DNA from 4 places in the Streptomyces sp. L500 genome. Region 1 is predicted to be linked to each of the others. Evidence: riboswitches for the same ligand, from Rfam matches in the RefSeq annotation. Region 1 holds a riboswitch; each other region holds the start of a gene.

What was found. A riboswitch is a leader RNA that binds a small molecule or an ion and turns the genes downstream of it on or off. The one in region 1 is predicted to bind cyclic di-AMP.
Region 2: it holds a riboswitch for cyclic di-AMP, as region 1 does, so the genes downstream of both, ACX9I7_RS22640 (M23 family metallopeptidase) here and ACX9I7_RS30000 (transglycosylase family protein) in region 1, are expected to answer to the same signal.
Region 3: it holds a riboswitch for cyclic di-AMP, as region 1 does, so the genes downstream of both, ACX9I7_RS31795 (M23 family metallopeptidase) here and ACX9I7_RS30000 (transglycosylase family protein) in region 1, are expected to answer to the same signal.
Region 4: it holds a riboswitch for cyclic di-AMP, as region 1 does, so the genes downstream of both, ACX9I7_RS09450 (C40 family peptidase) here and ACX9I7_RS30000 (transglycosylase family protein) in region 1, are expected to answer to the same signal.

What each region holds. Positions count from the first base shown of each region.
Region 1 covers NZ_JBTOLC010000060.1:10,076-17,730, reverse strand. Annotated here, with positions in the region: gene ACX9I7_RS30020 (Ppx/GppA phosphatase family protein) at 1-468, opposite strand, end outside; gene ACX9I7_RS30015 (DUF501 domain-containing protein) at 465-1,001, opposite strand; gene ACX9I7_RS30010 (FtsB family cell division protein) at 1,073-1,543, opposite strand; gene eno (phosphopyruvate hydratase) at 1,673-2,953, opposite strand; gene ACX9I7_RS30000 (transglycosylase family protein) at 3,226-3,975, opposite strand; cyclic di-AMP (ydaO/yuaA leader) riboswitch at 3,980-4,163, opposite strand; gene ACX9I7_RS29995 (transglycosylase family protein) at 4,423-5,442, opposite strand; gene ACX9I7_RS29990 (cytochrome P450 family protein) at 5,611-6,867, opposite strand; gene ACX9I7_RS29985 (DUF6479 family protein) at 6,954-7,385, opposite strand; gene ACX9I7_RS29980 (nucleoside triphosphate pyrophosphohydrolase) at 7,461-7,655, opposite strand, start outside.
Region 2 covers NZ_JBTOLC010000027.1:23,109-30,763, reverse strand. Annotated here, with positions in the region: gene ACX9I7_RS22650 (M16 family metallopeptidase) at 156-1,505, shown strand; gene ACX9I7_RS22645 (M16 family metallopeptidase) at 1,547-2,914, shown strand; cyclic di-AMP (ydaO/yuaA leader) riboswitch at 3,140-3,294, shown strand; gene ACX9I7_RS22640 (M23 family metallopeptidase) at 3,308-4,111, shown strand; gene ACX9I7_RS22635 (GntR family transcriptional regulator) at 4,363-5,025, shown strand; gene ACX9I7_RS22630 (HPr family phosphocarrier protein) at 5,287-5,568, opposite strand; gene ACX9I7_RS22625 (bifunctional acetate--CoA ligase family protein/GNAT family N-acetyltransferase) at 5,722-7,655, shown strand, end outside.
Region 3 covers NZ_JBTOLC010000078.1:4,031-11,685, reverse strand. Annotated here, with positions in the region: gene ACX9I7_RS31815 (hypothetical protein) at 1-292, shown strand, start outside; gene ACX9I7_RS31810 (mycothiol-dependent nitroreductase Rv2466c family protein) at 353-958, opposite strand; gene ACX9I7_RS31805 (aldo/keto reductase) at 1,037-1,990, opposite strand; gene ACX9I7_RS31800 (MFS transporter) at 2,020-3,522, opposite strand; gene ACX9I7_RS31795 (M23 family metallopeptidase) at 3,612-4,811, opposite strand; cyclic di-AMP (ydaO/yuaA leader) riboswitch at 4,822-4,958, opposite strand; gene ACX9I7_RS31790 (PP2C family protein-serine/threonine phosphatase) at 5,098-6,312, opposite strand; gene ACX9I7_RS31785 (DEAD/DEAH box helicase) at 6,500-7,655, opposite strand, start outside.
Region 4 covers NZ_JBTOLC010000006.1:176,018-183,672, reverse strand. Annotated here, with positions in the region: gene ACX9I7_RS09475 (SDR family NAD(P)-dependent oxidoreductase) at 1-870, shown strand, start outside; gene ACX9I7_RS09470 (sugar phosphate nucleotidyltransferase) at 919-1,632, shown strand; gene ACX9I7_RS09465 (NAD-dependent epimerase/dehydratase family protein) at 1,642-2,601, shown strand; gene ACX9I7_RS09460 (spherulation-specific family 4 protein) at 2,598-3,305, shown strand; gene ACX9I7_RS09455 (endo alpha-1,4 polygalactosaminidase) at 3,320-4,276, shown strand; cyclic di-AMP (ydaO/yuaA leader) riboswitch at 4,523-4,675, shown strand; gene ACX9I7_RS09450 (C40 family peptidase) at 4,680-5,153, shown strand; gene ACX9I7_RS09445 (carboxylesterase/lipase family protein) at 5,244-6,818, shown strand; gene ACX9I7_RS09440 (helix-turn-helix domain-containing protein) at 6,905-7,655, opposite strand, start outside.

The DNA of each region.
Region 1 (7,655 bases):
CCGGACGTGGTCCTCGCCGACGACGAACTCGGTCGAGCCGCCGCCGATGTCCACGACGAGGAACGGCTTCGCCAGGTCCGCGCGGCCCACGAGCTCCTTGGTGGCGCCGGTGAAGGAGAACTCGGCCTCCTGGTCACCGCTGATCACCTCGGGCTCCACGCCCAGGATGTCCTTGACGCCGCGCACGAACTCCTCGCGGTTGGAGACGTCCCGGGAGGCGGACGTCGCCACGAAGCGCACCCGCTCCGCACCCAGGTCCTTGACGACCTCCGCGTACTCCCGGCAGGCGGCGAACGTGCGCTCCAGCGCCTCCGGCGCGAAGCGGCCCGTGCGGTCCACGCCCTGGCCGAGGCGGACGATCGTCATCCGGCGGTCGAGCTCCACGAGTTCGCCCGTGGCCGGGTCGCAGTCGGCCACCAGCAGCCGGATGGAGTTCGTGCCGCAGTCGACGGCGGCGACGCGGGTCACGCGCAGCCCTCCTCACCGGCGCACGGGTTCACGCACGGGCCCTTGCTCCACCACTCCGGCAGCAGCGCGATGGCCTCGTCGCCGAAGGGGTTCACGCCGGGGCCGGCCGCCAGCGAGTGGCCGACCAGCACGTGGAGGCACTTCACGCGGTCCGGCATGCCGCCGGCGCTGGGGAAGCCCTGCAGGACCTCGATGGCGTCGCGGCGCGCGATGTAGTCCTCGTGGGCGGCCCGGTAGGCGGCGGCCAGCTCCGGGTCCGTCGCCAGCCGGTCCTGCATCTCCTTCATCAGACCCGAGCCCTCGAGGGTGCCGATCGCGGACGCGGCCCGGGGGCAGGTCAGGTAGTAGAGGGTGGGGAACGGCGTGCCGTCCTCCAGGCGCGGCGCCGTCTCGACCACGTCGGGGTTGCCGCAGGGGCAGCGGTGCGCGATGGAGCGCAGTCCGCGCGGCGGGCGGCCCAGCTGCTCCTTGAACGCGGCGATGTCCGCGTCCGTCGGCTCGGTGGGCTCGGTCTTCGGAGGAGGCGTGTCCATGTGCTCGCTCGTGCTCGATCGGTCGGGTGCGTGAAGTCGGGTGCGTGAAGTAATGGGTGCGTGGGCTCCGGTCAGCGGTGGGCGTCGGAGGTGTCCACGTCGTCGAAGAGGTTGCTGTACCAGGGGCGGTCGGCGGCGCCCTGGTCCTTGTGGCGCCCGCCGTCGGCGCTGCCGTCCACCACGGTGTACCCGGTCTCGCCGGGGCGTACGAAGTGGAGGTGCTCGCGCGCCAGCTGCTCCACGTACGCGGGGTCCTCCAGGCGGGCCTTCTCCTCGTGCAGCCGCTTGACCTTCTCGCGCGCCTGCTCCGTCCGGTGCCGCTGGTCGGCGATGTCCGAGCGCTGGGTGACCCACTGGCGCATGGGGTAGGCGAGGGCGACGACGAGCGAGCAGACGACGAGCGCGAGGAGCGCCGCGCGACCGGTGAGCCGGGAGCGGCGCTGCGGGCGGGCGCGGTAGACCCGGGCCGCGGTCGGCCCCTGGACCAGCGCCGTGCCCAGCGCCTTGAGCCTGGTCGCGGTGGAGAACCGGTCCGCGCCCACGTCGCCTCCCCTGGAGAGTCCGTTACGAACGTACGTCCCCGGACACGGTACGGGACCGCGACCGGGGACGTACGGAGACTGGCGAGAAGGTCAGCCCTTGAGGCTCAGCCCTCGCTGTGCCTTTCGGGCTCAGCCCTTGAAGCGCGGGAAGGCGCTGCGGCCGGCGTAGACCGCGGCGTCGTCGAGGATCTCCTCGATGCGCAGGAGCTGGTTGTACTTGGCGACGCGCTCGGAGCGGGCCGGGGCGCCGGTCTTGATCTGGCCGCAGTTGGTGGCGACGGCCAGGTCGGCGATGGTGACGTCCTCGGTCTCGCCGGAGCGGTGGGACATCATGCACTTGAAGCCGTTGCGCTGGGCCAGCTCGACGGCGTCGAGGGTCTCGGTCAGCGAGCCGATCTGGTTGACCTTGACCAGGAGGGCGTTGGCGGAGCCCTCCTCGATGCCGCGGGCGAGGCGCTCGGGGTTGGTGACGAACAGGTCGTCACCGACGAGCTGGACCTTGGTGCCGAGCTGGTCGGTGATGGTCTTCCAGCCGGCCCAGTCGTCCTCGAACAGCGGGTCCTCGATGGAGACGAGCGGGTACGCCTCGACGAGCTCGGCGTAGTACTCGGTCATCTCGGCCGCGGTGCGGTCCTTGCCCTCGAACTTGTAGACGCCGTCCTTGTAGAACTCGGAGGCGGCCACGTCGAGCGCGAGCGCGATGTCCTGGCCGGGGGTGTAGCCGGCCTCCTTGATGGCCTCGAGGATGAGGTCGAGGGCCTCGCGGTTGGAGCCCAGGTTCGGGGCGAAGCCGCCCTCGTCGCCGAGGCCGGTGGACAGGCCGCGGCCCTTCAGGACCTTCTTGAGGGTGTGGTAGACCTCGGTGCCCCAGCGCAGGGCCTCGGAGAAGGACTCCGCGCCGATCGGCGCGATCATGAACTCCTGGATGTCCACGTTGGAGTCGGCGTGCGAGCCGCCGTTCAGGATGTTCATCATCGGAACGGGCAGCAGGTGCGCGTTCGGGCCGCCGAGGTAGCGGAAGAGCGGCAGGTCGGACGCCTCGGAGGCGGCGTGCGCGACGGCCAGGGAGACGCCGAGGATGGCGTTGGCGCCCAGGGAGCCCTTGTTCTCGGTGGCGTCCAGGTCGAACATGGCCTGGTCGATCAGGCGCTGCTCGGTGGCGTCGTAGCCGACGAGCTCCGGGCCGATCTGCTCGATGACGGCGAGGACGGCCTTCTCGACGCCCTTGCCGAGGTAGCGCTTGGGGTCGCCGTCGCGAAGCTCGATGGCCTCGAAGGCGCCGGTGGAGGCGCCGGACGGTACGGCGGCACGGCCCGTGGAGCCGTCGTCGAGGCCGACCTCGACCTCGACCGTGGGGTTGCCTCGCGAGTCGAGGATCTCGCGAGCTACGACGACGTCGATGGACGGCACGAGGGTCTCCTTCGTGGGTGTCTGGAGTTCTGCACCACGAGCCTAACGGGCCCCGGAGCGTGCGCCCGCCCTTGCCCTGTCACCCGGGCCGAAAATTGGCACAAACGCCGAGATCCCCGGACGAATCGTCGGTGTGTTCGCTCAACGAGGACGGGAAATCCGCCGGCAGAACGAGCGGAGCCCCGCTCCGATGCGGCTCGGGGGGAAGTCGCATCGGAACGGGGCGGTCGCTCGGCCGGCCGGGGTCGTCACCGGCCCCGGCCGGCCCTCGCTCAGCGCAGGTGGAGCTGCTGGCCCGGGAAGATCACGTCCGCGTCGGGGACGATCTTCTTGTTGAGCTCGTGGAGCTTCTGCCAGCCGCCCTGGACCTTCTGGGACACGGCGATGGTCGCGAGGGTGTCGCCGGCCTTCACCTGGTACTCGCCGTCGCCCTTCTGGACGGTCCGCGGGGCGGTCTGCTTCGGCGCCGGGGCCTCGTCGTCGGAGTCGTCCGACTGCTGGACCGCCTTGCTGCTGTGCTGCTGCGGCGCGGCCTGGCGCTTGCTGCGGTCGGCGTGGGACTGGGCCTTGCCGTAGGCGCCGGAGGCGGACTTCGTGGACTTCTTCGCGACGTAACCGCCGTCGGAGTCGTCCGTGTCGACGTTCGCCTTGGCGCCGCCACTGGTCAGGCCGCCCGCGCCGGCGCAGCCCCAGGCACCCGGGCCCTGCATGGCGAGCAGGCGCTCGGCGGTGGCGATCTGCTGGGACTTGGTGGCCAGGTCGGCGCGCGGGGCGTACTGCCCGCCACCGGCGGCCTTCCAGGAGGACTGCGAGAACTGCAGGCCGCCGTAGTAGCCGTTGCCGGTGTTGATGTGCCAGTTACCGCTGGACTCGCATTCGGCGACCTTGTCCCACGTGGAGACGGAGGCGGCGTTGGCGGAGGTCGCGACCATCAGAGGGGCTGCGACAGCCGCGCCGGTGACGCCGGCGAGCGTGACGATGCGGACGGCCTTGGACGGACGACGGTGCTTGCCCTTGGACATGAGTCGGTTTCCTCACCGACGCCTACGAGGTGAGCTGTCGGGTTCGGGCTGTGAGTTCGCCCGGCCCGGTGCGCTTTCGCGTTCCGGGCTTCACCCCTAGCCGTTCCGCTCCTTCAGCCATGTGGCCTTGGGACCGTTCCGGCGACCTACCTTGGTTCCCCCGCTCCTGCCTACGGCGCTTGCGCGACGACTCCCCCGGCCGCCGGCAGGATTCGGCGTGCGGCCGTGGTGCTCGCGGTGGCGAGCGGTGACGACGGTAATCACAGGCGGCCGACGGGTTCAAACCCCACTTTTCAGCCACCAGCGGCCCGAGTTACCCCCGGAAACCTGACGTTTCCGCAGGTGAGAGGCCATTCGAGCAAATCGGATTCGAGGCATCCGACGCTCCGTCAACGAGACCCATGTCTCACTTTCGACTGGAACGGACATTCGCCTCGAACCGGAGCGCTACTTACGGATGTCAAGCTTCTGACCAGGGCGGATAAGGTCCGGATCAGAGCCGACCAGTTTCTCGTTCTTCTGATACAGCGTCTGCCAGCCTCCGGTGACCGAGTGTTGCTCGGCGATCTCTGACAGGTTGTCACCGGGCCGCACGGTGTAGTCGTTGGCGGCCGGCAGCTCCGCCCGGCTCTCGCCGCCCCGGGAGGGCCGCTGAGCATCGCCGGAAGGTGACGGGTCGGCACGGTGACGGCCCGTTCCGGCAGTCGCCCCGGTGTCGCCGGGAAGCGGTGAACCGGAAGGCGAGGTTCCTGTTCCCGGGGTGTCCGGGGGCGTGTTCGCCGGGGTGTTCGAAGGGGTGCCGACCGGGGCGGTGGGGATGGCGGTCGGATCGGCCGACGCGCCGGGGCTCGTACCCGTCGTCGGCTGTCCCGACGGGTCCTTGCGGTGCTTGCCGCCGGCCGTGTCCGGGGACGGGCTCGTGGAAGCGGAGGGGGTGCCGGAGGAGCCCGTCGTGGGCGAACCGGACGAGGAGGGCGCGGGCTTGGGCGACCCGGAGGCGGCGTCGGACGGCGCGGGCGACGTGCGCTCGGAAGCGGGCTGGTTGCCGCGCCCGGGCGTACGGGGACGGCTCTGCTCCGGCGCGGCGGAGGACGACCCGTCGCCCGGGTCCACCTCGGGCGCCTTGTCGTCGCCCCGGTCCGCCTCGCCGGCCAGGCCCGAACTCACCGCGCAGGTCCGCCAGGTGTCGGCGCCCTCCGCCTTGAGGATCCGCTCGGCCACGGCTATCTGCTGGGACCGGCTGGCCAGGTCGGGGCGCGGCGCGTACGCGATGCCGCCGTACTGCTCCCACATCTGCTGGGTGAGCTGGAGGCCGCCGTGGAGGCCGTTGCCGTTGTTGGCGCTCCACATCCCTCCGCTCTCGCACTGGGCGACCTTGTCCCAGGTACCCGCGTCGGCGGCGACGGCGGAGCCGGTCGCCAGCAGCGGCAGGGCCGCGCTGGAGGCCGTCACCCCCGCCGCGACCACGATGGCGGGTATCTGACGGGGACGGCGATGTCTACCGGATCCTGAGAGCATGGGCGGGCCTCTCGCGTAGGCGGCTTTCGATTGGTCGCAGACCATAGCGAGGGCTTCCGCGAGTCACAAGCCGATGTAGCGGAGGTCACGCGCCGATAACCACCGTTTGACCGGGCGTCACACCGCGCGGCTTTTGGGCGTGAACTCCACGGGCAAAGTACGCAATCCACGCATGATCAGGCCGCCGCGCCAGCGCAGGTCCTCGGGTTCGGCGGCGAGGGACAGATCGGGCAGCCGGCGCAGCAGCGTGGCGATCGCGGCCTGTCCTTCGAGGCGGGCGAGGGGCGCGCCGAGGCAGTAGTGGATGCCGTGCCCGTAGCCCAGGTGCTGGTTGTCGCGCCGGGACAGATCCAGGGTGTCGGGGTCGGCGAAACGCTCCGGATCCCGGTCGGCGGCGGCCAGAACGGCCAGGACGGGGTCGCCCTCGGCGATGCGCTGCCCGCCCAGTACCAGGTCCCGGGTGGCGAACCGCCAGGTGGCGAGCTCGACCGGGCCGTCGTAGCGCAGCAGCTCCTCGACGCCCGTGGCGAGGAGGCTCTCGTCGCCCTCGGCGAGGGCCCGCTGGAGCCGGGCGCGCTGCTCCGGGTGGCGCAGCAGCGCGTAGGTTCCGTTACCGATCAGGTTCACAGTTGTTTCAAAACCGGCGAACAAGAGGATGAAGGCCATGGCCGCGGCCTCGTTCTCGGTGAGGTGCTCGCCGTGGTCGCTCGCCCGGATCAGACCGGAGATGAGGTCCTCGCCGAGGTCCTCGCGCTTGCGGTGGATGAGCTCCGCGAGGTACGTCCGCATCTTCTTCACCGAGCGGGCCACCCCGCCGCGCGGCCCGCCGCCGTGGCGGATCATCATTCCCGCCCAGTCCCGGAAGTCGTCCTGGTCCTCGCGCGGGACGCCGAGCATGTCGCAGATGGCGTAGATGGGGAGGGGAAAGGCGAACTCGTGGATGAGATCGGCCTCCCCCTTCTCCATGAAGCCGTCGATCAGCTGGTCGGTGAGCTCCTGGACGCGGGGGGCGAACTCGGCGACCCGGCGCGGGGTGAACGCCTTGGACACCAGCCGGCGCAGCCGGGTGTGGTCCGGCGGGTCGATGTTGAGCAGGTGCGTCATCAGATTGGCGCTGCGTTCGCCGGGGATGCCGACCTTGCCCTTGCCGTGGGCGGTCTCGGAGTGGTGCACGGGGTTCTTCGACAGCCGCTGGTCGGCGAGCGCCTGCCGGGCGTCGGCGTACCGGGTGACCAGCCATGCCTCGACACCGCTGGGCAGCTCCGTGCGGTGCACGGGGGCGTGCTCGCGCAGCCAGGCGTACGCCGGGTAGGGGTCGGAGGCGAACTCCCAGGTGAAGAGCGGTGGGGCGGGGGGCGTGTGATTCTCGTGCACGCCCCGACGCTACCTACCCGGCGCCACCCGGGCGCCACCTGGCCGCCGGGCACCGTCCAGCCGGGCGCCGTAGAGCCGGGCGCCGTCTAGTGGTGGCCACCGCCGCCGCTGCCGAAAGCGCCGCTGCTGCCGGGGTCCCACTTCTTCCGCTCCTCGGAGAGCTCCTCGGGGTGGGCGGGCGGGTTCTTCATCTCATGCGGAAGGACACGCTCCCCGTCGGCCTCCGGGTGGAGTTCGTCCGGCTCGTGGTGCTCCGTGACGTACCCGACCGCCTCCTCGTCGTGGGCGTGCCCGGGGCCGTGGTTCGGCGAGGTGGGCCCCCGTTCGTGCTCCTGCCGGGTCTGCCAGGCGCCCTGGCGGCGCTGCGGCTGGCTCGGCGGCGGGGGCTCCCGGTCGCGGACCCTGCGGCCGACGACGATGGCGCCGATCAGGATGGCGACGACGAAGAGCCCCACGATGAAGGGGGCGATCCCGCCGAGCTGAGGGGGAGCGGCGAAGTCCATGGGAACGGTGCGCATGGGACTCGGGTACCCGTCGGCCGCCCCCTCAAGACCGCCACTGAGCCGAACGGGTGAGCGAGCGCCCCGTCCGCGCTACTCCGGAGCCCCGGCCCGGGCCTCCTCGGCGGCCCGGATCGCGTCACGGTACGTCCGCGCGGCGGCCCGCAGCGCGGTCTCCGGCTCGACGCCCGCCGCCTCCGCCCGTACCGCCAGGGCCAGCAGCTCGTAGCCGACGCCCTCCCCCTCCGGCAGGGCCACCGCCAGCCGCTCGTGGCGGGCCCGGGAGGC
Region 2 (7,655 bases), on a different contig from region 1:
CGACAACGCCGACCGCGACCCGTCCGGGGCATCCCCGGCGGTTCGGGAACTTCGCCAGATGTCAGCGCGCTTGCATACAGTGACAGGACTGTTCATCACGCGAGTCGTCGCGAGGCACCGCGGGATCTCAAGAGATCGAAGGGACGTACATGCCCATGGGTCACACGGCCACGCAACAGGCCGGCTCCGGCGGCCTGACAGCGACCGAGCACCGCCTGGCCAACGGCCTGCGGGTGATCCTCTCCGAGGATCACCTGACCCCGGTCGCCGCGGTCTGCCTCTGGTACGACGTCGGCTCGCGCCACGAGGTCAAGGGCCGTACCGGCCTCGCCCACCTCTTCGAGCACCTGATGTTCCAGGGCTCGGCCCAGGTCAAGGGCAACGGCCACTTCGAGCTGGTCCAGGGCGCCGGCGGATCGCTCAACGGCACCACGAGCTTCGAGCGCACCAACTACTTCGAGACCATGCCGGCCCACCAGGTGGAGCTGGCGCTGTGGCTCGAGGCGGACCGGATGGGCTCGCTGCTCACCGCCCTCGACGACGAGTCGATGGAGAACCAGCGCGACGTCGTCAAGAACGAGCGCCGCCAGCGCTACGACAACGTGCCCTACGGCACGGCCTTCGAGAAGCTGACGGCCATGGCCTACCCCGACGGCCACCCGTACCACCACACGCCCATCGGCTCCATGGCCGACCTGGACGCCGCCTCCCTGGAGGACGCGCGCGCCTTCTTCCGCACGTACTACGCGCCGGGCAACGCCGTCCTCTCGGTCGTCGGCGACATCGACCCCGAGCAGACGCTCGCCTGGATCGAGAAGTACTTCGGCTCCATTCCGGCGCATGACGGGAAGCAGCCCCCGCGCGACGGCCGGCTGCCCGACACCATCGGCGAGCAGCTGCGCGAGGTCGTCCGCGAGGAGGTGCCCTCCCGCGCGCTGATGGCCGCCTACCGCCTGCCCCACGACGGCACGCGCGAGGCCGACGCCGCCGACCTGGCGCTGACCATCCTCGGCGGCGGCGAGTCCTCCCGCCTCCACAACCGCCTCGTGCGGCACGACCGCACCGCCGTCGCGGCCGGCTTCGGCCTGCTGCGCCTGGCCGGCGCGCCCTCGCTCGGCTGGCTGGACGTCAAGGCGTCCGGCGGCGTGGAGGTCCCCGCGATCGAGACCGCCGTGGACGACGAGCTCGCCCGCTTCGCGGCCGAGGGCCCGACGCCCGAGGAGATGGAGCGCGCCCAGGCCCAGCTGGAGCGCGAGTGGCTGGACCGGCTGGCCACCGTCAGCGGCCGCGCGGACGAGCTCTGCCGCTTCGCCGTGCTCTTCGGCGACCCCCAGCTCGCCCTGACCGCCGTTCAGCGCGTCCTGGACATCACCCCCCTGGAGGTGCAGGAGGTCGCCAAGGCCCGGCTGCACCCCGACAACCGCGCCGTGCTGGTGTACGAGCCCACGCCCCAGTCCGGCACCGACGCCGCCGGCGAGAACGAGGAAGAGGAGGCGGACCGGTGAGCGACGCCGCAGCCGCGAGCACCCAGACCGCAGAGGCCTCGATGGAGTTCCACCCGCAGCCCCGCCCCGGCACCGCCTCCCCGTGGGCCTTCCCCGCCCCCGAGCGCGGCCTGCTCCCCAACGGGCTGACCGTGCTGCGCTGCCACCGCGCCGGCCAGCAGGTCGTCGCTGTCGACGTCGTCCTGAACGCGCCGCTGGCCGCCGAGCCCGAGGGCCTGGACGGCGTCGCCACGATCATGGCGCGCGCCTTCTCCGAGGGCACCGACAAGCTCAGCGCCGAGGAGTTCACCGCCGAGCTGGAGCGCTGCGGCGCCACCCTCGACGCGCACGCCGACCACCCCGGCGTCCGGCTCTCCCTGGAGGTCCCGGCCTCCCGGCTGGGCAAGGCCATGGGCCTGCTCGCCGACGCCCTGCGCGCCCCGGCCTTCCCGGACGGCGAGATCGAGCGCCTGGTCGACAACCGCCTGGACGAGATCCCGCACGAGCTGGCCAACCCCGCCCGCCGGGCGGCCATGGCGCTGGCCGCCGAGCTCTTCCCGGCCGGCTCCCGGATGTCCCGCCCCCGCCAGGGCGCGCAGGAGACCGTCGAGCGCATCGACGCCGCGGCCGTCCGGGCCTTCTACGAGGCCCATGTCCGCCCCGCCACCACCACCGTGGCGATCGTCGGCGACTTCACCGGCATCGACCTCGACCGGACGCTGGCGGAGTCCCTCGGCGCCTGGACCGGCACCGCGGCCGAGCCGCTGCCCGTGCCGGCCGTCACCGCCGACGACACCGGCCGCGTCGTGATCGTGGACCGGCCCGGCGCCGTGCAGACGCAGCTGCTCATCGGCCGCACCGGCCCCGACCGGCACGCGAGCGCCTGGCCCGCCCAGATCCTCGGCACCTACTGCCTCGGCGGCACCCTCACCTCCCGCCTGGACCGCGTCCTGCGCGAGGAGAAGGGCTACACCTACGGCGTGCGCTCCTTCGGCCAGGTGCTGCTCTCCGCCCCCGACGGGACGGGCACGGCCATGCTCGCCATCAGCGGCTCCGTGGACACCCCCAACACCGGCCCCGCGCTGGCGGACCTGTGGACCGTGCTGCGCACCCTCGCCGCGGAGGGCCTGACGGACGCCGAGCGCGACGTCGCCGTGCAGAACCTCGTCGGTGTCGCGCCGCTGAAGTACGAGACGGCCGCGGCCGTCGCCGCGACCTTCGCCGACCAGGTCGAGCAGTACCTGCCGGACGACTTCCAGGCGCGGCTGTACGAACGCCTCGCGGAGACCGGCACGGTGGAGGCCACGGCGGCCGTCGTGAGCGCCTTCCCGGCCGACCGCCTCGTCACCGTCCTCGTCGGCGACGCCGCCGAGATCGCCGAGCCCGTCAAGGCCCTGGGCATCGGCCCGGTGACGGTCATCCCCGCCTGACGGCGACTCACCACCCCGGCGCGGCAGGCGACGCCGCGCCGGGACCCCTTCGGCGCATGGGTCCGTTGTGACCCATGCGCCTCGCTTATGTCCGCTTTCAGGCGGAGGTTGGGTGTTGGTCGTGTGGCGTACGTCATAAAAGCCCACTTCTGTTTGCTGTTCGAATCTGACGCCGATTAGCGTCAGGCCCGGCAGCCCGCCGATCGGAGCCGCGACCGCGGCCCCGGGCAGCCATCGCCGAGTCCCCGGAGCACCAGCCGAGGGGAGCCGGGGACCCAAACGTCCCTGGGGTGAATCGGGCCCCTCTCACGAGGGATCCGTAGGAGACCTTCCTGCTCCGAACCCGTCAGCTAACCCGGTAGGCGAGAGGGAAGGAAAGGAAACAGCCGCGACATGGCGTTCACCCGTGCCACCGGGAAGCACCGTCGTCCGAGCCGCGCCGCGCGCGTCAGCGCGAACGTGGCGGGCATAGCCACTCTCACGGCCGCCGGCGTCGTCGCCGGTGTCGCCGCCCCGGCCTTCGCCGCCTCCGACGACACGCAGCGCCCCGAGGACACCGGCCTGACCCAGGCCGTCGTCATGGGCGACGTCATGGCCGAGCACGTCGACGCCCAGGCCGAGTCCCAGCGCAGCGCCGCCGACGAGGCCGCCGCCCGCCTCCAGGCCGAGGAGAGCGCCAAGCAGAAGGCCGTCCAGGCCAAGCAGCGCTACGAAGAGGCCCAGCGCAAGGTCGAGGAGGAGCGCGCCGCCAAGGAGAAGGCCGCCCGCGACGAGGAGCGCAAGCGCCTCGGCACCTTCGTGAGCCCGATCGACGGCTCCTACGTCTCCACCGCCTACAAGGCCTCCAGCGGCCTGTGGTCCTCCGGCAGCCACACCGGCATCGACATGCACGCCGAGACCGGCACCTCCGTCCACGCCGTCGGCATGGGCACCATCGTCGAGGCCGGCTGGGGCGGCGCCTACGGCAACAACGTCGTCATCAAGATGGCCGACGGCACGTACACCCAGTACGGCCACCTGTCCTCCATCGACGTCTCCGTCGGCCAGACGGTCACCCCGGGCCAGCAGATCGGCCTCTCCGGCGCCACCGGCAACGTCACCGGCCCGCACCTCCACTTCGAGGCCCGCACGGCCCCCACCTACGGCTCGGACATCGACCCGATCGCCTACATGGCCGCGCACGGCGTCAACCTGTAACGACGACGCGCGACGACGTGCGAAAGGCCCCGGCCCCCGGCCGGGGCCTTCGTGTTGGCCAAAAAATATCCATGAAGCGGCGGCGCCATCGGAAAACGCCCGGGATTGCCATAGAGTCGCCGAACGGACGTCAGTCGGCCGTGCTTCACGGTGATTGAGGCATGAGGCGGAGGTAGACCCATGCGGGGCCGTACGTGAGCGGCGACGGCGAAGGGCCGCGCGAGAGGAGCCGTCGCATTTCCACGCACGCGGTGTGCACCGCCATCCGCGACGACATCGTCTCCGGCGCTTTCCCGCCGGGAAGCCGGCTCATCGAGGAAATCCTCGCCCGCCGCTACGGCGTCTCACGGGTGCCTGTGCGCGAGGCGCTGCGCACCCTGGCCTCCGAGGGTTTCGTGACCACCCGTCGGCACGCCGGCGCCTGTGTCGCCGAACCCACCGAGCGCGAGGCCGCCGACCTCCTCGACATCCGCGCCCTGCTGGAGCCGCTGGGTGCCGCCAAGGCCGCGCAGCGCCGCTCCGAGGCCCACCTCAAGGTATTGCGGGGCCTGGTCAGACTCGGCCAGGAGCGGGCCCGCGCGGGCCGCTGCGGCGAACTGCGCCAGCTCGGCGACTGGTTCGACGAGACCCTCGCCCAGGCGTCCGGCAGCCCCTCGATCGCCGGGCTCCTGACCCAGCTGCGCCGCAAGATCGCCTGGGTGTACGCCCCGGGGCCCGTGGTCCGGCCGCTGGAGACCTGGGAGGCGTGCGGGGCGTTGGTGGACGCGGTGGCCCGGGGGGACGTGGAGCGCGCCCGGGAACTCGCCGCCGTTCGGGCCGGCCGTTCACCCGGTGAATTCCTGCTGCGGCGGACGGGCGGCGATCGCGTCCATCCGCCGAAACAGCCCGTAAACACGGCGGGCGTCCGCTCTTAACGAGCGGCCGCTATTCCTGGAGGAATAGGGCCGGGAATTCGTGGCGGTCCCCGGCCGGGGCACGCCGTGCGCGTCTGCGGAGAGCGGCGCGCACGGCGTGTGAAAAACCTGTGAATACGGCCGGGCCGTCGATACCCGGCTCGCGGCTCCCCGGCTCACGGGTATGCCGGTGACGGATACGACGACGGGGCCGCGGCGGCCTCCGTCGGCCACCGCGGCCCCGCCGCGCGGTCCGCCCGGTGAAAGGGGCGGGCCGGAGGATCAGACGGTCTCCGGGAGCTCCTCGAGCCCCTCGGCGACGAGCTTGGCCAGACGGTCGAGCGCGGCCTCGGCACCCTCCGCCTCGCTGGCGAGGACGATCTCCTCGCCACCCTGGGCGCCCAGGCCCAGAACGGCGAGCATGGAGGCGGCGTTCACGGGGTTGCCGTCCGCCTTGGCGATCGTCATGGGGACGCCGGCGGCGGTCGCCGCACGGACGAAGATCGACGCGGGCCGGGCGTGCAGGCCCTCGGCCCAGCCGACGTTTACGCGGCGCTCAACCATGGTGTTGCCCTTCAAGTCGATATTGGTTGTCTAGACCATTGTGGCACGGGGCGCGCGGTGCCCCGCGCGTGCGCCCCCACCAGGGCCGTTCGGTCGTGCCCGCGGCCCGGGCGGCACCGGCCCGCTGTCGGTGCCCGGCCTTACTCTGGGCCCATGCAGACGCCGTCCGAGCACGCGTACCCGACCCACTGGGAAGCCGACGTCGTGCTGCGCGACGGCGGCATCGCCCACATCCGCCCCATCACGCCCGACGACGCGGGACGGCTGGTCAGCTTTTACGAGCAGGTGTCGGACCAGTCCAAGTACTACCGCTTCTTCGCCCCCTACCCCCGCCTCTCCGACCGGGACGTCCACCGCTTCACCCACCACGACTACGTCGACCGGGTGGGCCTGGCCGCGATCGTCGGCGGCGAGTTCATCGCCACCGTGCGCTACGACCGCATCGCCCCCGCCGACGAGGCCGAGGTCGCCTTCCTCGTCCAGGACGCCCACCAGGGGCGCGGCGTCGCCTCCGCCCTGCTCGAGCACATCGCGGCCGTCGCGCGCGAGCGCTCGATCCGGCGCTTCGCCGCCGAGGTGCTGCCCGCCAACAGCAAGATGATCAAGGTCTTCACGGACGCGGGCTATACGCAGAAGCGCAGCTTCGAGGACGGCGTCGTCCGCCTCGGCCTCGACCTGGAGCCCACCGACGCCTCCCTCGCCGTGCAGCGCGCCCGCGAACAGCGCGCCGAGGCCCACTCGGTGCAGCGCCTGCTCACCCCGCGCTCCGTCGCCGTCGTCGGCGCCGGCCGCGAGCCCGGCGGCATGGGCCGCACGGTGCTGCGCAACATCGTCGCCGGCGGCTTCACCGGGCGGACGTACGCGGTCAACCGCGCCTTCCCCGAGGAGCCTTCGCGCCTGGAGCCCGAGGGCGTCCCGGCCCACCGCTCCCTCGGCGGCATCGCCGAGCCGGTCGACCTCGCGGTCGTCGTCGTCCCCGCCGAGGAGGTCCCCGCCGTCGTCGCCGACTGCGGCGAGCACGGCGTCCAGGGGCTCGTCGTGCTCACCGCCGGGTACGCCGAGAGCGGCGGGAGGGGCCGCGCCCGCCAGCGCGAGCTGGTCCGCCAGGCCCGCTCGTACGGCATGCGCGTCATCGGCCCCAACTCCTTCGGCCTCATCAACACCGCCGAGGCCGTCAGACTCAACGCCTCCCTCGCCCCCGAGCTGCCCACCACCGGGCGGGTCGGGCTGTTCAGCCAGTCCGGCGCGATCGGCATCGCCCTGCTCTCCGGGCTCCACCGGCGGGCGGCCGGCCTCGTCGGCATCTCCACCTTCGTCTCGGCCGGCAACCGCGCCGACGTCTCCGGCAACGACTTCCTCCAGCACTGGCACGACGACCCCGACACCGACGTCGTCCTGATGTACCTGGAATCCATCGGCAACCCGCGGAAGTTCGCCCGCCTCGCCCGGCGCACGGCCGCCCGTAAGCCGCTCGTCGTCGTCAAGGGCGCCCGGCACGGCGCCGCCGCCCCGACCGGCCACGCCGTGCCCTCCACCCGCATCCCCGATGCCACGGTCTCCGACCTGCTGCGGCAGGCCGGCGTCATACGTGTCGACACGGTCACCGAGCTGGCCGACACCGGACTGCTCCTCGCCTCCCAGCCGCTCCCCGAGGGCCCCCGCGTCGCGATCTGCGGCAACTCCGAGTCCCTCGCCCTGCTCACGTACGACGCCTGCCTCACGGACGGGCTGCGGCCCCTGCTGCCCCGCGACCTGACCACGTCCGCCACCCCGGCGGACTTCCGCGCCGCGCTCTCGGCCGCCCTGGCCGACCGGGCCTGCGACGCCGTGGTCGTCACCGCCATCCCCTGGGTCGGCGACACCTCCGCCGCCGACCTCGCCACCGCCCTGCGCGAGGCCGTCGCGACGGCCCCCACCGCGAAGCCGGTCGCGGTCGTCCACCTGGAGATCCCCGGCCTGGCCGAAGCCCTGGCGGCCCCGCTCCCGGACCGGCCCGCCGAGGATGCCGGTGACCCGGCCGGCGGGGTGGCCGCCGGATCCGCGCCCGCCTCCGGTGCACCCGAACACGCGCCCGCCCCCGGTGCACC
Region 3 (7,655 bases), on a different contig from region 1:
TACGTCCCTGGTCGCCGCCGGTGGTCTCATCGGCGGTTACGGCATCGCACGGTGGACCAAGCAGCGGCCCCTCGGCGGAGTGGCCCTCGCCGCCGCCGGGGCTCTCGCCGCCAAGCAGTGGAAGGACACCGTCGGGGCTCCGGCCGCCGCCGGGCTCAGCGGGCTCTACGTCGCCGCGTTCGCCGGGTCGCATCCGCTGGCCAAGAAGGTCGGGGCCTGGCCGTCCGTGTTCGGGGTCGCCGGAGCGGTCGCGCTTGCGTCTTGGGCGGTGGAGCGGGGCGGCAGCCGCTGAGTGCTCCGCTGCGGGCCGGTGGGGGCTGATCGCGCAGTTCCCCGCGCCCCTTCGGGGCGCTCAGCTGAAGTCCAGCTCCCCCGTCCTCGTGCGCTTCAGTTCGAAGAACTTCGGGTAGCCGGCCAGTAGGCGGATGCCGTCGAAGATCCGCACCGCGTCCTCGCCCCGCGGGATCGCCGTCAGCACCGGGCCGAAGAAGGCGACGCCGTCGACGTGGAGAGTAGGGGTACCCACCTCCTCGCCCACCGGGTCCATGCCCTCGTGGTGGCTCTTGCGCAGCGCCTCGTCGTACTCCGTCGAGTACGCCGCCTCCGCCAGCTCCTCCGGGAGGCCGGCCTCGGCGAGGGCCTCGCGGATCAGCTCGTCGGTGGCCTCCCGGTCGGCGTTGTGGATACGGGTGCCCAGCGCTGTGTAGAGGTCCCGCAGCACGTGCTCGCCGTGCTCCTGGGCCGCCGCCGTGCACACCCGGACCGGTCCCCAGCCGGTGTCCAGGAGCCGGCGGTAGCGCTCGGGGAGGTCCTCGCGGCCCTCGTTGAGCACGGACAGGCTCATGACGCGGAAGCGCAGGTCGAGGTCGCGGTGCTGGTCGACCTCCGTGATCCAGCGGGACGTGATCCAGGCGAAGGGGCAGATCGGGTCGAAGTAGAAGTCCACCTTGTTTGTCATGACCACGAGCCTATGCGGCCGTTGTCCCATCGGACTGGTCCATTCGCGGCCCGTGGTCATGGGCCAATCACTTCGCCATCAAGCGGCCGACGCCGCCGTCAGCTTCGCCAGCTCCGCGTCCGTGAGCTTCAGCTCCGCCACCGCCAGCAGCGCCGGCAGTTGCTCGACCGTACGGGCGCTGGCCAGCGGCGTCGCCACCGTCGGCTGGGCCGCGAGCCAGGCCAGGGCCACGGTCGCGAGCTCGGCGTCGTGGGCGGCGGCCACCTCGTCGAGGGCGGCCAGCACGCGCGCGCCCCGCTCCGTCTCCAGGTACTTCACCGCGCCGCCCGCACGCGCGCTGTCCACCGTCGTCCCCGGGCGGTACTTGCCGGTCAGGAAGCCCGAGGCCAGCGCGAAGTACGGGACGGCGGCCAGGCCGTGCTCGGCGGCCACGGAGGCGAGTCCGCCCTCGTAGGTGTCGCGCGAGACCAGGTTGTAGTGGGGCTGGATCGCCACGTACTTGGCGAGGCCGGCGGCGTCCGAGAACTCGAGCGAGGCCCGCAGGCGCTCCGGCGAGATGTTGGAGGCCGCGATCTCGCGGACCTTGCCCTCCTTCACCAGGCCGTCCAGCGTCGTGATGATGTCCTCCACGGGGACCGACTCGTCGTCCACGTGCGTGTAGTAGAGGTCGATGTGGTCCGTGCGGAGGCGGCGCAGGGACGCCTCGACGTCGGCCTTGATGGTCGCGGGGGCCAGGCCGCGGTGCTCGGGCACGCCGTTGCCCACCTTGGTGGCGACGACGATCGCGTCACGGTTGCCGCGCTCCGCGAGCCAGTTCCCGATGACGGTCTCGGACTCGCCGCCCTGGTTGCCGGGCACCCAGGCGGAGTAGACGTCCGCCGTGTCGATGAAATTGCCGCCCGCCTCGGCGTAGGCGTCGAGGACGGCGAAGGACTGCTTCTCGTCGGCCGTCCAGCCGAAGACGTTGCCGCCCAGGTTCAGGGGGTGGACGAAGAGACTGCCGATATTCGTGCGATGCGTGTTGTCAGCCATGCGATGGTTCAACTCCCCTGCCGGGCCCGTTATTCCGCGGGCGCCGGTGCCGGCAGGGGGTCGGGAGGGGGGTGGACGGACAGGGGTGCCGCGATGTCCTCCAGCGAGCGTCCCTCCGCCCGTACCGCCAGGAACGCGGCCACCACTCCGCCCACGCACATCAGGGTCGCGCCGAGGCAGAAGGCCACGACCGTGTCGGCGACGACGCCGCTCTGGGTGAGGGCCGAGAAGAGGAGCGGGCCGCTGATGCCGCCCGCCGCCGTGCCCACCGCGTAGAAGAAGGCGATGGCCATGGCCCGGGTCTCCATCGGGAAGATCTCGGAGACGGTGAGGTACGCGCTGCTGGCACCCGCCGAGGCGAAGAAGAGGACCACCGCCCAGCAGGCGGTGAGCGTGACGGCGTTCAGGTGCCCGGCGCCGAACAGCCAGGCGGTGCCGAACAGCAGGACCCCGGCCAGGAGGTACGTCGACGAGATCATGATGCGTCGGCCCAGGGTGTCGAAGAGCTTCCCGAGGAAGAGCGGGCCGAGGAAGTTGCCCACTGCTATGACCGCGAAGAAATAGCCGGTGCGGGAGGTGGAGACGCCGAAGAAACGGGTGAGGATGGCGCCGAAACCGAAGGTGATCGCGTTGTAGAGGAACGCCTGGCCGATGAAGAGGGCGAGCCCCAGAATGGCCCGGCGCCGGTAGTCGGAGAAGACCGTGCGGGCGATGTCGCGGAATCCGAAGCTCTCGCGCTGGCGGATGGCGAAACGCCCTTTGGCCGGAGGCAGTTCGATGCCCTTTTCCGCGATGACGCGCTTCTCGATCGACGTGACGAGCCGTTCGGCCTCCTCCGCCCTGCCGTGGATGAACAGCCAGCGCGGACTCTCGGGCACATGGCGGCGGACGAGCAGGATGACCAGCCCCAGGACGACGCCCAGCCCGAAGGTCAGCCGCCAGCCGATGGCCTTGGCGAAGATGCTGGTGTCGAGCATCAGGATCGACAGCAACGAACCCGCGATGGCGCCGAGCCAGAAGCTGCCGTTGATGATGAGGTCGACACGGCCGCGATAGGCGGCCGGGATCAACTCGTCGATGGCGGAGTTGATCGCCGCGTACTCACCGCCGATACCGAAACCCGTCACGAAGCGGAAGGTGAAGAACCACCAGGACGAGTACGAGAACGCGGTCAGGGCCGTCGCGGCCAGATAGACCGCGAGCGTGACCATGAAGAGCCTTTTACGGCCGAAGAGATCGGTCAGCCGGCCGAAGAAGAGCGCACCGGAACAGGCGCCCGCCACATAGAGCGCGGCCGCCACTCCCGTCACCCCGCCGGAGGTGATCGGCAGACCGCTGCCCTGCTCGGAGAGCCGGCCGGCGATATTGCCGACGACCGTGACCTCCAGGCCGTCCAGGACCCAGACGGTGCCGAGGCCGATCACCACGGTCCAATGCCACCGGGACCAGGGCAGCCGGTCCAGGCGGGCGGGCACGGACGTGGTGATCGTCGCGGTGGTCGTCACGTCATCTGATTTCCCGATCGCTCGCAGAACATTCCCGGGATATCCGATATCGGGTGGTTCTGGGGGCGCTATGACCTGATTGCCCTGCCCGGCTTGCCGACCGGCGGCTCCCCTCGTTACGGCTCCAGGCCCCTGCCGCGCAGCCACGACAGCGGGTCCACCGGCGCGCCGCCGCCCGGCCGGACCTCCAGGTGGAGGTGGGGGCCGGTGACGTTGCCGGTCGCGCCGACCCGGCCGATGACCGTGCCCGTGCCGACCTTGCCGGACGTGACCACCATCGACGACAGGTGGCAGTACCAGACCTCGGTACCGTCGTCGAGCGTCAGCACGACGCGGTAGCCGTACGCGCCCGCCCACCCCGCCTGGGTGACGGTGCCCCCGCCGACCGCCTTCACCGGGGTGCCCGTGGGGGCGGCGAAGTCCTCGCCGGTGTGGTTCGCGGACCACATGTTTCCCGCCTGGCCGAAGCCGGCGGTGAGGGTGTACGAGGCCACGGGGAGGGTGAAGGTCCCGCCGGCCGCGCGGTGGGCGGAACGTTCCGCGCCACCTGACGAGCCCGTCGCGTGCCGCTCCTGAACACCGGCCGAACCGTCCGTCGCCGACCCGGCCGCCGCCGACCCGGCCGTATCCTCGCCCCCGCCGGCCGCCTCCCGCGCCGCCCGCTGCGCGGCCTCGTACGTCGCCGCCTTCGCGTCCGCCGCCTGGCGCTCGGCCGCCTCGCGCTCCGCCGCGGCCTTCTCCGCCGCCGCCTTGCGGTGTTGCTCCGCCGCGGCCTGCGCCACGCGCGCCTGCGCCTCGGCCTCGGCGGCGATCTGCTGGTGCTCGGCCTGCTGGAGGATGCGGGCCCGCAGCACCTCACCGGCGTCGACGGTGTCGCGCACGGTGCGTACCGTCTCGACGGGGGCCTGCTGTGCCTCGGCGGTCTGCCGCGCGCCCTGCCCGTGGCCGTCGGCCATGAGCGAGCCGACGACCGGAATGCTCTGGGCCAGGTCCGGCATGGATATGGGAGCCTGCGGACGGTCCTGGGCGCTGGCCATGCCGCCCGCGCCGACCGCCGCGATCATTCCGGCGCCGAGGACCGCGCCGCTCCGGGCCATCGTGCCGCCGCGCGGCTTGACGACGCGGTGTCTGCCGCGGACGGGCGCCGCCGGGTGGTCCTCGCCGGGGGCCCACTCGCCCGTGGCCGACGACTGCGCGGGGGCGGCGAATGCCCCGGGGGCCGCTTCCGGTTCGTAAGGGGGGATGTAGGCGGGAACGAACGGAGGGTCGTACGAACTGCCGTCGAGCTCGGAGCTGTCGGACCTGTTGGACGCCACTGGGGCGACTCCTTTCCTTCCTGCTCGCCTACCGGGTTAGCTGACGGGTTCGGAGAAGGAAGGTCTCCTACAGGCCGGCGTACGGGCCCGATTCACCCCAAATGATGGTTCCCCGGTTCCACCCACGGGATTCGGCGAAGGCGCACGGCACCGCCCTTGCGGCGGTGGCAACGACCGCGCTGCGTTATCGAACGTTAATAGACAGGGCGGCTGGATTCCAAGCCGAAAGGGTGAAGCGGGCAGGCGCGTTGGGGCACTTTATAAGGCGCTTACTTCTGACCGTTCGTCAGTCGTTATGGACCTGAGGAGATCGCAGGCGCACGGTACGGCCGGTGACCTGGGGGCGTTTGTGGGTGATGGGCGCGGTACGGAGCCGGCCGTCGATCCGCCGGATGGCGAGCAGGGCCATGTCGTCGTCCGTGCGCCCGCCCGCGTGCCGGGCCACGTCCGCCGTGAGGGAGTCCAGCAGGGCCTCGGGGCTGCGGAACTGCTTGCCGCGCAGCCGCGGCCGGGGGTCGTAGAACGTCCCGGTCGCGTCCCTGGCCTCGGTGACCCCGTCGGTGAACAGCAGCAGCGTCGACCCCACCGGGAACTCCCACTGCTCCACCCGGTCCGGCCACACGCCCAGGTCCCCCATCCCCAGCGGCAGGGCGGGCGCCCGGGGGTGGGTGTCGCCGACGGTGCCGTCGGAATGGAGGAGGAGCGGGGGCGGATGACCGCGGTTGACGATGCGCAGGGCGCCCGCGCCCGGTGGGACCTCGGCCAGGACGGCGGTGGTGAACCCCTCGGCCTGATCGACGTTCGCGCGCCGCGCGCCCTCCCGCTGCAGCGCGCGCTCCAGCCGCGCCGCCAGCCCCTCCAGCGTGCGCTCCTGCTCCGCCGCCTCCCGGAACGCGCCGATCAGGATCGCGACGGCCTCCACCGCGCCGAGCCCCTTGCCCCGTACGTCGCCGACGATGACGCGGACGCCGTAAGGGGTGTCCTGGACCGCGTAGAGATCGCCGCCGATCCGGGCGTCGGCCTGTGCGGCGACATAGCGCGCGGCCACCCGGAGCCCGCCGATCCGGGCCGGGGGCGTGGGCAGCACGGCCCGCTGGGCGGCCTCCGCGACGCTCCGCACCGACGCCAGCCGGCGGTTGCCGCGGCATACGACGCGGTTGATGCCGACGGCGAGCGCGCCGACGGTCACGACGGTGACGACCTCGGTCACCGACTCGCCCACCTCCGGCGCCTGCCGTGCGAGGGAGAGGGTGACGATCGCCGCCAGGGCCGCCACCGCCGCCAGCAGGGTGGCGGGCAGGGAGAGGAGCGAGGCGGCGACGAGGGGCGCGGAGACGAAGAAGGGGGCGGAGGAGTACTTGGGGGGCGTGAGGACGTCGAAGACGACGCCGCCGGTGATCACGGCGGCGGGGAGGCAGCGGGCGAGAACGACCGGCGCCCACCCGGGGAACGGCTCGCAGAGCGGATCCGGTCCGGGCGGCGGCCCGTCTCGCTTCCCCACCGTGTGTTCTCCTGACCGGCCGACGTCCCTTGCTCCGTCCCACCCTCGCGTCCGGCGCGCGGGCGGGCGAACGGGGGTGAGCCGTTCGGGGACGCGAGGGGGGCGTGGGAGGACGCCCGGGGACGTCGGCGTCAGGACCTCAACGCATCAGGACCCCAGGCCCTCGATGCATCAAGGTCTCAATGCGTCAGGACGCGGCGGGACGGCGGCCACCGCCGCCGCTCCGGCGCCGGCCGCCGACGGCGTTGCCCGGGCGGGTGCCACCCGAACGGCGCGCGCCGTCACCGCCGTTGCCGCCGAAGCCGCGGAACGGACGGCCGCCGCCGTTGCCGGCACCCGAGCCCGCACCGGCGCCGTTACCGGCACCCGAGCCGGAACGGGAGCGGGAGCGGGAACCGCGCGAGCGCGACGGCTTGGTGCCCTGACCGGACTGACCGCCCTGGCCGCCCTGCTGCTGGGCCGGGACCGGCGGCGCGATGACGACCGGGACGCCGCTGGGCTCACGGGCACCGGTGATCCGCGCGAGCTCGGGGTCGGTCGGGTAGGTCTTGATGACGTTCGGAGTGATCTGCGCCGTGGTCATCATGCGGCTCATCTCGCGCCGCTGCTCGGGCAGGACGAACGTGACGACCGTGCCGGACTCCCCCGCGCGGGCGGTGCGGCCACCGCGGTGGAGGTAGTCCTTGTGGTCGACCGGCGGGTCGATGTTGACGACGAGGTCGAGCCCGTCGATGTGGATGCCGCGCGCGGCGACGTTCGTCGCGATCAGGGCGGTGACCTGGTCGGTCCGGAACTGGTCCAGCACCCGGTTGCGCTGCGGCTGGCTCTTGCCGCCGTGCAGCGCGGCGGCCCGTACGCCCTCGGACAGCAGCTTCTTCACCAGCCGGTCGGCGCCGCGCTTGGTGTCCACGAACATGATCACGCGACCCTCGCGGGCCGCGACCCGGGCGACGGCGTCCTTCTTGTCCTGGTCGGTGACGTGGAACAGGTGGTGCTCCATGGTCACCACGGCGCCCACCGAGGCGTCGACGGAGTGCGTCACCGGGTCGGTGAGGAAGCGGCGGACGAGCCGGTCGACGTTGCGGTCCAGGGTCGCGGAGAAGAGCATCCGCTGACCGCCCGGGGCGACCTGCTCGAGCAGCTTGGTGACCTGCGGCAGGAAGCCCATGTCGGCCATCTGGTCGGCCTCGTCGAGGACCGTGATCGCCACGTCGCGGAGCGCGCAGTCACCGCGCTGGATGAGGTCCGCGAGCCGTCCCGGCGTCGCGACGAGCACCTCGGCGCCCCGCGCGAGGGTCTGGGCCTGGCGGCCGATGGACATGCCGCCGACGACCGTGGCCATC
Region 4 (7,655 bases), on a different contig from region 1:
TGGCTGGAGGACCTGCCCGAGGAGGTCATGGAGCACGTCGAGGTCGTCCTCGGCGACGTCCGCGACCCCGGCTCCGTCCAGGGCCTGGTGGCCGGCGCCGAGACCGTCTACCACCTGGCCGCCCTCATCGCGATCCCGTACTCCTACCGGGCCCCGCACAGCTACGTCGAGACCAACGTCACCGGCACCCTCAACGTCCTGGAGGCCGTCCGCCACCAGGGCATCCCGCGCCTGGTCCACACCTCCACCAGCGAGACCTACGGCACCGCGCGGACCGTGCCCATCACCGAGGACCACCCCATCAACACCCAGTCCCCCTACGCCGCCTCCAAGGCCGGTGGGGACCGGCTCGCCGACAGCTACCACGCCAGCTTCGGCCTGCCCGTCGTCACCCTGCGCCCCTTCAACACCTTCGGCCCCCGCCAGTCCATGCGGGCCGTCATCCCCACCGTCATCGGCCAGGTCGCCGCCGGACAGCGCGCCATCACCCTCGGCGACCTGCGGCCCACCCGCGACTTCAGCTACGTCAAGGACACCGTGGCCGCCTTCCGCGCCGTGGGCACCGCGCCCGCCGCCGCCGTCCTCGGCCGCACCTTCAACTCCGGCACCGGCGAGGAGATCTCCGTCGGCGATCTGGTGACCCTCATCGGCAAGCTCATGGACACCGACCTGGAGGTGACCGAGGAGGCCGAGCGCGTCCGGCCCGCCAACTCCGAGGTGATGCGGCTGGTCTGCGACTCCTCCCGGCTGCGCGCCGCCACCGGCTGGGCCCCCGCCCACACCCTGGAACAGGGCCTCGCCGACACCATCGCCTTCTTCCGCGACCCCGCCAACCTCGGCCGCTACAAGACCGGCATCTACAACGTCTGACGTTCCGTCCACTCACGCGGCACAAGACAAGAGAGGAACGGCACCCACATGCACGCAGTGATTCTTGCCGGAGGCAAGGGCGTCCGGCTCCGCCCGTACACGACCGCGCTGCCCAAGCCCCTGGTGCCCATCGGCGACCAGCACGCCATCCTCGAGATCGTCATGCGCCAGCTGGCCGGCGCCGGGTTCACCAGCTGCACCCTCGCCATCGGCCACCTCGGCCACATCATCCGCGCCTACGTCGGCGACGGCTCCCAGTGGGGCCTCGACGTCGACTACACCACCGAGGAGAGCCCCCTGGGCACCATGGGCCCGCTCCTCACCATGACCGACCGGCTTCCCGAACGTTTCCTGGTGATGAACGGGGACGTCCTCACCGACCTGGACTTCGGCGACGTCCTGCGCGACCACACCGTCTCCGGGGCGCCCCTGACCATCGCCACCTACCCCCGCCGGGTCAGCATCGACTTCGGCGTCCTGACCACCGAGGCGGGCCGCGTCGTCGGCTTCGCCGAGAAGCCCAGCATGGACTACCGCGTCTCCATGGGCGTCTACGGAGTCTCCCGCGCCGCCCTCGACCGCTACACTCCCGGACTGCCGCTCGGCTTCGACGAGCTCGTCCTCGACCTGCTGGCGGACGGCACCCCGCCCAACGCCTACGAATTCGACGGCTACTGGCTCGACATCGGCCGCCCCGACGACTACGACCGGGCCAACGCCGAGTTCGCCATCCGCCGTGACCTGCTGATCAAGGGAGCGTGACCGGCCCCGATGCGCATCCTCGTCCTGGGCGCCACCGGCTTCCTGGGCCGGCACACCGCCTCGCGCCTGCGCGCCCTCCCGGGCGCGCACGTGCGGGTCGCCGGCCGCGCCCCCGCCGCCGGGCCGCCTCCCGGCCCGGCGACGGTCGACCTGCCGCCAGTCGACCCGCTGCCCGTCGACCTGGCGTCCGCCGACCCCGACCGGCTCGCGGCTCTGATCCGCGAGGCCGCCCCCGACGCCGTCGTCAACTGCGCGGGGGCGGTCGGTGGCAGCGCCGTGACCCTCACCGCCGTCAACGCCCGCGGCCCCGCCGTGCTCTGCGAGGCCCTGAGCGCCGCCGCCCCGGACGCCCGCCTGGTCCACCTGGGCTCGGCGGCCGAGTACGGGCCCGCCGAGGCCCGGCTGCCCGTCGGCGAGGGCGCCCCGGCCCGCCCGCTCGGCCTCTACGGCGCGAGCAAGCTGGCCGGCACCCTCGCCGTCACCGGCTCCGGCCTGGACGCCGTCGTCCTGAGGGTGTTCAACCCCGTCGGCCCCGGCGCCCCCGCAGCCTCCCTCCCCGGCCGCCTCGCCGCCGAACTGCGCCGGGCGGGACCCGACGACCGCGTCCGCACCGGGGACCTCTCCGCCCACCGCGACTTCGTCGACCCGCGCGACGTCGCCGAGGCCGTCGCCCTCGCCGTCACCGCCCCCCGCCCCCTGCCCGCCGTCCTCAACATCGGCAGCGGCACCGCCCGCCCCGTCCGCGACGTGGCCGAAGGGCTGCTGCGCGCGGCCGGGTTCACCGGCCCGGTCGGCGACCGCGTCGCCGAGGACGGCGACGGCTCGCCGCGCTCGGCCGCCGTCCCCTGGCAGCAGGCCGACATCACCGCCGTCGGCCGCACCCTGGACTGGGTGCCCCGGCACTCCTTCACCGATTCCCTCACCGACCTGTGGGCCGCCACCGCGCCCGCCACGGAGCCCGTGCCATGACCGCCACCGCGCCCGCCGCCCACCAGGACGACGGGCGGCTGCTCGTCCCGCTCTACGTCCACCCCGCCACCCACCCCGAGGAGTGGGCGGCGCTGCTCGAAGCCGCCCCCCGGCTGTACGGGGTCGTCCTCAACGTCGCCGACGGCCCCGGCGACCGCCCCGACCCCGCCTTCCACGCGGCGGCCGCACGGCTGCGCGCCGCGGGCGTCCGGCTGCTGGGCTACGTCGACACCGGCTACGGCCACCGCCGCACCGGCGCCGTGGTCGCCGACATCCGCCGCCACCGCCGGTGGTACGACGTGGACGGCGTCTTCCTCGACCAGGTCCCGGCGCACGACACCCCGCTGCCCCACTACCGCCGCGTGGTGCTGGCCGCCCGGGTGCTCGGCGCCCGTACGGCCGTCCTTAACCCCGGCGCCCACCCCGAGCCCGGGTACGCCTCGCTCGCCGACCTCCTGGTCACCTTCGAGGGCACGTGGGAGGACTACCGACGCGCCCGGATCCCGGAGTGGACCACCGGCCATCCACCGGAGCGGTTCTGCCACCTCGTGTACGGCGTGCCCGAGGAGCGCACGGCGGGCGTGGCGCGGCTCGCCGCCCGGCGCGGTGCCGCGGTGCACTGCGCGGTGCCGGGCACGGGGGCCAACCCCTGGCGCTCGGTGCCCCGGGCGGCCGCCGGCCTCGCGGCGGGGGGCGCGATATGAACGCGCGTGGGGGTATGGGGAGTTGGCGTGGCGGGAGCGCTCGGCGCGTCCGGGCTGGGCTGTGCGCCGCGCTGCTGCTGGTCCTGGCGGCCTGCTCCGCGTCGCCCGCCGACGACGACGGGCCGGACCGGGACGACGAGGGCGTCACGGCGGCCCCCCGCGCCTCGGGTTCCCCTCGCGCCTCGGGCAAGCCGGAGGCCACCGGCACTCCGGACGCCTCGGCCTCGCCCGGGAGTTCGGCCACGGGTTCGGCGCCGGGGTCGGCCGGGGCCCGTTGGCAGCCGAAGCCGGGCACCGGCTGGCAGTGGCAGCTGGACGGAAAGGCCGACACCTCGGTGGACGCCCCCGTCTACGACATCGACGGATTCGAGAATTCGGCCGAAACCGTGGCCCAATTGCATTCCCGCGGCCGGAAGGTGATCTGCTACATCAATGCCGGCGCCTGGGAGGACTTCCGGCCCGACCAGGGGAAATTCCCCAAGACCCTGCTCGGCAACAAGAACAAGGGGTGGAAGGGCGAGAAATGGTTCGACATCCGCCGCCTCGACACCCTGCGGCCGCTCATGGCGGCCCGGATGGACATGTGCCGGCAGAAGGGGTTCGACGCCGTCGAACCGGATCTGACCGAGGGATTCCGCAATACCACCGGCTTTCCGCTGACGGCCGATCACCAGCTCGCCTTCAACCGGATGCTGGCGGATCTCGCCCATGAGCGGGGCATGGCCATCGGGCTGAAGAACGACCTGGACCAGATCCCGCAGCTGGTGAACGTCTTCGACTTCGCGGTGAACGAACAGTGCGCGCAGTACGACGAGTGCGAGAAGCTCAGCCCCTTTGTGAAGAGTGACAAAGCGGTCTTTCATGTCGAATACGAACTGCAGCCGGGGGAGTTCTGTGCCACGGCGCGGCGGCTCGGGCTGAGCTCGATGCAGAAGAAGCTGGAGCTGGACGCCTGGCGCCGGCCCTGCTGAACGTGCCTCCCGGAATTACTCGTTCCATGCTGCAAGTACCCGCGGTCACAGGGGTTTAGGGCCAGTTCGGCGGGGGCGCACGGCGCGCGGTTCCGGGTCTGCTCCCGAAGTGAAGAAGTTCACAGATGGCCGCCCGGGTGCCGGATTTTAATGATTCATGGTGCAGGATCTCTCACCGAACACAAGATCCCGTCACCCTGGCGGGCCACCCGGGCGGACGCCGAGTCCTGCCGCCGCCCCGGGTGCGGCATCGAATTGATGAATCGGCAGGAGCGGGAGACCCAAGCGGTACGGATCACGAAGTCGGTGGTCCTTGGGGTGAAGCCGGGAAATCCGGCCGGGCAACTTCGCAGCCCGAACCCGACAGGTCATCTTTCGTAGGCGGATGTCGAAGGGCTTCGGCATGTCTGCTATGCCTCGCATTCCCGCGCTCATATCCCGGGCCGGCACCGCCTCGGCCGTCACCGCCGCCACGCTGGCGGCGTCGGTGCTCGTCCCCGGCCTCGCCTCCCAGGCGTCCGCGGCCACCCCCGGTGAGCAGGCTCTGAGGGTCGCCGCCGCCAAGGCGGGCTCCCCCTACCAGTACGGCGCCGCCGGCCCGAACCGGTTCGACTGCTCGGGCCTGACCCAGTACTCGTTCAAGAAGGTCGGCAAGAACCTGCCGCGCGTGGCCGCCGACCAGTACAACCGCACCCGGCACATCTCCGGCGGCTCCCGCCAGGTCGGCGACCTGGTGTTCTTCCACTCGGGCAGCAACGTCTACCACGTGGGGATCTACGCGGGTAGCAACAAGATCTGGCACGCCCCCAAGCCCGGCGCCACGGTCCGCCTGGAGAAGATCTGGACCGGCAGCGTCTGGTACGGACGCGTCAACTAGGCTCCTTGATCGGGCGGTCCGGAACCCGGGCCGTCCGACATCCGTGTTCGCGCACGGGGGTGCCGCTTCCGGGCGCGGGAGGGAGCGACGATGAGCGATGTCACCGGCGGAACCGGCGTCACCGGCGGAACCGCCCCCACTGGCCCCACCAGTCCCACCGGCCTCACCGGTCCGGAGGTCCGTACGGACCGGGGCACCGTACGGGGCCGTACCGAGGACGGCCTCGCCGTCTTCCGGGGGATCCCCTACGCTCAGCCGCCCGTGGGCGAGCTGCGCTTCATGGCCCCCCGTCCGGCCCGCCCCTGGGACGGCGTGCGGGACGCGGGGGAGTTCGGCCCGCCGCCCCCGCAGTCCGGCCCGATCCCCGCGACCCGCACGACCGCCGGCGACGACTGGCTCACCCTGAACGTCTGGTCACCGGACCCCGGCGGCTCCGGACTGCCCGTCCTGGTGTGGATCCTCGGCGGCGGCTACGTCTCCGGCCACGCGGGCGACCCGCTCTACGACGCCGGGCTCCTGGCCCGGCAGGGCGGCCTCGTCGTGATCACCCTCAACTACCGGGTGGGCGCCGAGGCCTCCGCCCAGCTCGAGGGCGCCCCCGCCAACCGGGGCCTGCTCGACCTGATCGCGGCCCTGGAGTGGGTCCAGGAGAACATCGCCGGCTTCGGCGGCGACCCCGCGCGCGTCACCGTCGCCGGCCAGTCCTCCGGCGCCGGCTCGGTCGCCACCCTGCTGGCCGTCCCCCGCGCCGCCGGTCTCTTCCGCCGGGCGACAGCCCAGTCCGTCCCCGGCCTCTACACCACCCCGGCCCTCGCCTCCGGCCTCGCCGCCGAGCTCGCCGGGAGCCTGGGCACCATCCCCACGGCGGCCGGTCTCGCCACGATCGACCCGTGGCGGCTGGCCGAGGCGATCACCCCGATGATGTACGGCCTGCCCGCACAGGCCGACCGCTGGGGACCGCTGGCCCGGACCGGCTCCCCGTTCTCCGTCGTGGTGGACGGCGACCTCGTGCCGGAGACACCCTGGACGGCCCTGCCGGACGGCCGGGCGAGCGGCGTCGACCTGCTGACCGGTCACACCCGGGACGAGTTCCGGCCGTTCCTCGTGATGAGCGGCGGCCGGGACAAGGTCACCGACGAGGACACCACGGCGGCGCTGAACGCCTTCGCCCCCGGCCCCGACGGCCCCCGCGCCTACCGCGCCGCCTACCCGGACGCCACGCCCGTGGAACTCTTCGAGACCGTCCACAGCGACGTCCTGTTCCGCATGCCCTCGCTCCACCTCGCCGAGGCCCACACCGCCGGCGGCGGCACGGCGCACCTGTACGAGCTGCGCCGCCCCGCACCCGCCCTGGGCGGCGCGCTCGGCGCCGCCCACGGGCTCGACGTCTCACTGCTGTTCGGCACCTACGACGCCCCGCAGGCCAGGCTGCTGCTCGGCGAGGGCCCCCTCCCCGAGGACCTCCTGGCCGTCGGGGAGGAGATCCGCCGCTCGTGGACGGCCTTCGCCACCCACGGCGACCCGGGCTGGCCCGCCCACACCGCCGCCGACGGCCGCCTCACCCGCCTCCTCGACACGGAGCCGAGCACGGCCCCGTACCCGGAGGAGCCGTCCCGAAAGGTCTGGGAGGGCCACACGGTCCGGCCCTACGACCTGCCGGCCTGACGGGGGGAGCGGGCTGGCGGGGCGAACCTCCGCCAGTCACGGAGCGCATGGCCCTTCCCCAGCCGTGCCGGACGGACCGCGAAGCGTCACCCGCTCTCCGTCCGGATGCGGGCCCCCAGGGCCGAAGCCAGTTCCCGGGCACCGGCGGTACGCGGGTGCCGGTTGATCAGGTCGCTGGCGACTCGCCGGATGGCGGGCCGGTCCCGTACCTCCGCCGGGGAAACACGCAGGGCGTGGAGGAGAGCGTCGGCGGTCTGCTGAGGTTTGTCCCACTGCCACCAGGCGCGTGCGAGGTCGGTGTGCATGCGGGCGCGCCGTTCGGCCGTCGAGAACTGCGTGGGGTGCAAGCTGCGGCCGGCGTGGAGGGCGGTGCCCGCGTCACCGACGGCCCAGTGCACGCCGACCTCGTAGAGGGTGACCGCGGCTGGGCTGATCGAGAACACGGCACCCGCCGGCGGCTGGTCGGGCAGGCGTGCGGCTGCACGGCCGGCTTCTCGAATGAGCGTCAGGGCCCGGTCGCGGTCACCGGCTCGGGCGGCGGTGTAGGCGGTGGTGCAGAGCATCTGGGCGTACGTCATCGCCTGTGCCTGCGTGGCCAGCCCCGTGCGCTCGACGGCTGTCAGCGCCCGGTCGACCAGCCGCTGGGCCGCCTGCGGCTGGTCTTGATGCCGGAGCACGATGCTCAGCTCGCGGGATGCCTCGGCTGTGGCGATGGCGCTGCCGGACAGGTCCGCGTAGGTCAGGGCCCGGTCCGCTGTCAGCCGGGACCGCTCATAGCGACCGATCTTCGTCAGGAGCCGAGAGGCCAGGGAATAGCACGACGACACGGTCGCGTAC